2 regions of the Mammaliicoccus vitulinus genome follow, and region 2 is predicted to be linked to the other one. Evidence: riboswitches for the same ligand, from Rfam matches in the RefSeq annotation. Region 2 holds a riboswitch; the other holds the start of a gene.
The links. Region 2 has a riboswitch for S-adenosylmethionine ahead of PYW35_RS03340 (M20 family metallopeptidase). Riboswitches for the same ligand answer to the same signal wherever they lie in the genome.
Positions count from the first base shown of each region.

Region 1: it holds a riboswitch for S-adenosylmethionine, as region 2 does, so the genes downstream of both, PYW35_RS10185 (methionine ABC transporter ATP-binding protein) here and PYW35_RS03340 (M20 family metallopeptidase) in region 2, are expected to answer to the same signal.

Region 1 is NZ_CP118974.1:2,034,326-2,037,542, forward strand. Features, by position in the region: gene PYW35_RS10175 (MetQ/NlpA family ABC transporter substrate-binding protein) at 1-190, opposite strand, end outside; gene PYW35_RS10180 (methionine ABC transporter permease) at 204-899, opposite strand; gene PYW35_RS10185 (methionine ABC transporter ATP-binding protein) at 892-1,917, opposite strand; SAM riboswitch class I at 1,995-2,099, opposite strand; gene PYW35_RS10190 (thioredoxin family protein) at 2,129-2,452, opposite strand; gene PYW35_RS10195 (toprim domain-containing protein) at 2,409-2,813, opposite strand; gene gcvH (glycine cleavage system protein GcvH) at 2,916-3,217, opposite strand, start outside.
Region 2 is NZ_CP118974.1:685,794-689,010, reverse strand. Features, by position in the region: gene ldmS (L-aspartate--L-methionine ligase LdmS) at 1-295, opposite strand, end outside; gene PYW35_RS03340 (M20 family metallopeptidase) at 292-1,479, opposite strand; SAM riboswitch class I at 1,539-1,638, opposite strand; gene PYW35_RS03335 (GrpB family protein) at 1,682-2,224, opposite strand; gene PYW35_RS03330 (S-ribosylhomocysteine lyase) at 2,361-2,828, shown strand; gene PYW35_RS03325 (DoxX family protein) at 2,881-3,217, opposite strand, start outside.

The DNA.
Region 1 (3,217 bases), 1.3 Mb from region 2:
TGATGTCTAAATCATAACCTTCTTTTTTAAGAAGTGGCTTTGCTTCTTCTAAAATTTCAGCGTGAGGTGCTGGTGATGCACCAATTTTAATTGTTTCATTCTTCTCTTTTTTGTCACCACTACCTCCACCACAAGCAACTAGAACAACTGCTAAAATCGAAATAAATAATAAACTAAATACTTTTTTCATGTAAAACACTCCTTTAACGTTTATCAATTCTTTTAACAATAATATCTCCAATAAATTGGATAACAAAAACAATAATTAATATAAAGATAGTTGAAATCAAAATGACATCATTTTGGTTTCGCGTAAATCCTGTTAAGTAAGCTAAGTTACCTAATCCACCTGCACCAATTACACCAGCAATAGCTGTTGAACCTACTAACGCAATGGCTGTAACCGTGATTCCTGAAACTAACGCAGGTAGTGATTCTTTAATTAATACTTTTCTTACGACAGTCCATGTTGTAGCACCCATCGATACTGCCGCTTCAATAACACCTTTATCAATTTCTTTCATGCCTATTTCTACTAATCTAGCATAGAATGGTGAAGCACCAATGATTAACGCTGGTAACGCACCTTTAGGACCACTTATTGTACCTAATAAAATATCTGTAAAAGGTAATAATAATAGAATTAAAATAATGAATGGTATGGCTCTAAATAAGTTAACAACGAATGACACGATTGAATAAAACACGCGTGAGCTTTTCGATGTTCCTTTAGATGTTAAAAATAATAACGTACCTAGTATTAAACCAAATACTAATGTAAATACTGTTGAAATGACTGTCATATATAACGTTTCATATAATGCTTCCCAAACATCATCCCATCTAACATTTGGCATTGTAATCATTTCAGTAATAATATCTCCAAATGACTTATTCACTTACATTCACCTCTACTTTCACTCCTAGATCATTTAGTTCTTTTTTAATTTGATCTTTAGAATAATCTCCTTGAGGTAAATGCACAATCATATGTCCGAATGTGCCGTTTTGTGTTAACTTAACATCACCTTCAATGACGTTAATATCTACATTATACTTCTTAATAATTTTAGCTAATACAGGATTAGCAATTGTCCCACCGACAAAATTCAATTTCCAAATTTCACCGTTCGGTTGTTCTGCTCTAAAATCTGCTAATGTTCTTTGAAGATCATCTGCTTTTAAATCATCTTTCACAAAGCGTTGTGTAACATATGTTTGAGGGTTATTAAATACACTTATAACTTCTCCCTCTTCGACAAATTTACCATTTTCCATGACTGCCACGTGGTCACATATTTTTCTAATGACATGCATTTCATGTGTAATAAGTATAATTGTTAAATTCATTTCTTTATTTATGTCTACTAATAAATCTAATATTTCATCAGTAGTTTGAGGATCTAATGCACTTGTTGCTTCGTCGCACAATAATACATGCGGATCGTTAGCTAAAGCTCTAGCAATACCAACTCTTTGCTTTTGTCCACCTGATAATTGTGATGGATAAGCATTCTCTCGACCTTCAAGCCCTACTCTTTTAATAAGTGCTTTCGTCTTTTCATTAATTTCACTTTTTGATACACCTGCAATTTCTAATGGAAATGCGATGTTATCTTTAACTGTTCTAGACCAAAGTAAATTAAAATGTTGGAATATCATGCTTACTTTTTGTCTTTTTTGTCTGAGATCTCGTTTAGACAGTTTGCCAATATTAGCACCATCTACTATAACTTCACCCTCAGTTGGTGTTTCAAGGCCATTAAACATTCGGATTAATGTACTTTTTCCAGCTCCAGAAAAACCAATTACACCATATATACTTCCTTTATCTATATTTAAGTCAACATGGTCAACAGCTGTTATGTCACCTTTTTTTGTTTTGAAAGTTTTAACAACTTTATTTAACTCAATCAAATCTGCTGCCTCCTAATCTCTAAATTAAAAACGCCTCACTCTAATTGACAAGAGAAAGGCGTTTGAAAGATGTCTTTCTCTCATCTCCAAAAGTTTACACTTTTTGTGAATTGGCACCATTTCATTTATATGACGGTTGCCGGGCTTCATAGGGCACATCCCTCCACCTCTCTTGATAAGAGTTAATACGTATTTAATTAAATTCATACTATCATGATAAGTTTTTATCGTCAATAACTTTTTGAATATTCTCAACAAGATAAGGAACTGACTGAAAAGCGTATATACGATGTACTACTTTATCTTGATTCATTATAAAAAGCACTGGCACTGATAAGATTTCAAAATCTTTACAGAACTCTGGATAAAAATTCAAATCACATTTATTAATTGGTAATTGTGTTACTTCGTTCGCGATATCCAACATGCGTTCAGATATTTTGCACGTGCCGCAAGTAGGCGTATACCCAAATAATAAATGTAAGTCTTTATCAAAATGCTTGTATATATCGTTCAATATTTCTGTGTGTTTCATGGTAACGATACTTCCCTTTCGATACGAAATCATGTTTTACTGTAAATCCATGATAGTTTAACACATTAGATAAATAATGTCTTGGGCAACGAGCTACTTCAGAAAATGTCGAATCAATATAAATATGATGACTTTCGCTCATATACTTCTTAAACCATTTTCGAATACGTTTACCTTCTTTATCTTGATCGACTAAAACATATACTTGTGAACCATAACTCTCTTCTAAAAGTTCATCCATTTTTTCTACACCCATTGTTCCATGGGTACAAATAATATGAACACGGTCATTTAATACTTCTTCCACTCGTTTTTTATCAGAAATACCTTCTACGATTATTACTTTTTTAATCATCGCCATGGCCATCACCTTCTACAAATGAATTAATATTTTTTTGAACTTCATATTTAAGATTTAAAAAAAACTCCATGATACTATTGCATCGTGGAGTTTAAAGTTATGTTATTCACCTATCATTTCGCTATAAGCGTCTGCATCTAATAATTCATCTAATTGAGCTTTATCAGATAGTTCAACTTTGACCATCCAAGCTTTATCGTATGATGACTCATTAACAAACTCAGGGCTATCTTCTAGTTCTTCGTTTACTTCAACGACTTTACCAGATAGAGGTGCATATAGTTCAGAAACTGTCTTAACAGATTCTACACTACCAAATGAATCTCCACTAGTTAATTCGTCACCTTCTTCAGGCAACTCAACAAACACAATGTCCCCTAATTCTGATTGAGCAAAATCAGTAA
Region 2 (3,217 bases):
ATTGTTGAATTAAATTCTCATAACTCTCTCTGTCTTTATAAGTATAAATATTATCTGGAATTTCCACATTTACTAATTTTAATAAACTTTTAACATTATTGGTTAAACATGCTTCATGAACGATCATAGGCATATTACTTATGATTAATTCTCTAGCAGTTAAAAAATCGGATTGTGCTTCTTCAGTTGTTAACCATGGATTATCTTCATATGAAGGTCTCGAATTATAAACGACATAATCTCCATACAAATCTTTAAGTGTTAATGTTAGTGGCTTCCCATACTCATTTTTCATAATAAGTTCTCCCTTAACGTTTGATGATGCTCGATAATTTCATTTCTAAGGGACGCGTTTTCTATAAGCTCTAAACCCATTGAGGCTAATATTTTCGCACCGCTTATTAATGCTTTATCGCCTTGCTTACTGGCAGCTGCCTGACAAAATTCTTTCGTGTGGCCGACTAGATTAGATGGTCCTATTTTAATGTGTGGATGTATAGTCGGTACGATATGACTTACATTCCCTGTATCTGTCGAACCGAAACCAAAATCATCATCAATTACTGCTTCACCAATTTTTTCAGCGTGTTTTCTAAACAATTCATCTAGAGGTTTATTAATAATGAATTCATTCACACCATTTTGTATTGGTCGTAATTCATATGTACCACCCGTTTGTATAGCTGCCCCTTCAGCTATTTTACGTACTTTATCTGTCAGCATATCTAATTGTTTACGAGAAGTCGCACGTGTATAGAAGCGTGCATGCGTGAAATCAGGAATAATATTCGCCGCTTCTCCCCCATTTAAAATAACGCCATGTACTTTATCTGTTTTTTTAATTTGTTGTCTTAACATACTTACCCCATTAAAAAATGACAACATAGCATCGAGTGCATTTACAGCTTCAAAAGCGTTCTCAGAAGCATGCGCACTTTTTCCATAGAACTTCACATCAAATACGTCAACAGCCAGTGAAGGCACTGTTACATAAGTCTCATGCCCTGGATGTACCATTAGCGCGACATCGATGTTATCTATAACGCCTGCTTTAACATAACTCGCTTTGGCACTACCGTTAATACCGCCTTCTTCAGCTGGACAACCTAGTACAACGACTTTACCACCTACTTGATCCACAACTTTAGACAAACTTATACCGGCTAAAACACTAGACGTTCCGATAATGTTATGGCCACACGCATGACCTAGTCCAGGTAGTGCATCGTATTCAGCTAAATAAGCAATCGTTGGTCCTTCTTTGTTTGAATCATATGTCGCAATGAAACCTGTTGGATGATTCGCAATGTTTTTCTCTATTTTAAAATGATGACTTTTCAATTGATCACTTAATAATCGAGATGCAAAAACTTCTTCATTCCCTAGTTCAGGACGTTCATGAATTTGATGACTCATTGATAAATACAGGTGCTTATTCTGTTCTATATAATTTATAATATTTTGTGATAAATTGCTCATTAACGATTCACCTTTCCAATATAAAGGCGCACTACTTTGTAAGGAGTGCGCCAATCGATCATTTATCTTCCAGTTAACAACTGTAGGAATTGGCACCTTTCCATCATAGGAGGTTGCTGGACTTCATCGGGCCCTTCCCTCAGTCACTCTTGATAATACGTATGAAATTTGATTTTAATTCTAACCTTACCACTCGGATATGTCAATGATTTGTCGCAATATCATTTGACTTTAAATACCATTTCTCTGCTTTTTTCTCAAACTCTTTAATCATACTATCTTTACCTTTATAGTATTCGTCACTATCACCAGGATAATCGACAACTAAATCATGTTTTAAACGACTATATCTTTCTCTCTCTCCGTTAAAAGTTCTTAAATAATCTCTAAAAGATAATAATCTTAATATATGTGGACTATCTTCATCATATATATGTAAGTGGTGAGAAACCTCTCCATAATTATCGTATTTTTTAAAGTACCTATTTCCGATGACACCACGTTCACCTTTAGATTCATATCCTAAAGCTGATAATTCTTGAGTAAACGCATCAATAGCTTTACTATCTTTTACCACTATTAATATATCTATAATCGGCTTCGCAGATAATCCAGGAATTGCCGTTGACCCAATATGTTCTATGTTTATACTATGTTCTTTCAATAACGACTGTAAATGTTTTTTCTCTTCAAGAAAAAGATGTTGCCATATACTGTCGTAAGGGACTACTTGTAACCTTTCCATCTCTTCACCTAATTTCAGAATAATTTATTATATTATCTTATAAAGTAACACATAAAGAAAGTAAAAGAAATCTGAATTGATTGTTTTTTCAAAACTTAGTTGATATAATCAATCCGAAATCAAAGGAGGAATCTTCATGACAAAAATGAATGTTGAAAGTTTTAATTTAGATCATACGATAGTAGACGCACCATTTGTAAGACTTGCTGGAATCAAAGAAGGACAAAATGGTGATGTTATTCATAAATATGATATTCGTTTCAAACAACCAAACAAAGAACATATGGAAATGCCTGCATTACACTCATTAGAACATTTAATGGCAGAAAACATTAGAAACCATACTGACAAAGTAGTAGACGTAAGTCCAATGGGTTGTCAAACAGGTTTCTATGCTTCATTTATAAACCATGACGATTATGACGATGTACTTTCTATTTTAGAAAAAACATTGAAAGATGTTGAAAAAGCAACTGAAGTGCCAGCTTGTAATGAAGTACAATGCGGTTGGGCTGCAAGTCACTCATTAGAAGGCGCTCAACAATTAGCAACTGAATTTTTAGCTAAAAAAGAGAGCTGGAAAAATATTTTTAAAGAAGATTAATAAAATAAAAGATCTCCTCATTAGGTTAAGCCTAGTGAGGAGATCTTTTATTTTACATTTTTCTTACTAATTTAATGAGTACATATTGTAAAGGTAGTCTTCCCCACAATGCCCATTTTGGTAATACTTTGCCGTTTAATGGAATATTTTTTTGTGCCATATAAACGTTTGCTGGAAATACTGCTACTAAGAACCATTCGATTAGTTTTTTAGTTAGCTCACTTGGCTTTTTCAATATTAGAAGTAAACCAAATATGATTTCCATTACGCCAGTTATCCAAATAATCGCTTTTTTAAATGGTAAATAACTTGGTACAATAGCTTCAAAACCTTCTGATCTTACAAAATGCATAACACCAGCAAAAGTAAATCCTATTCCAAAAATTCGT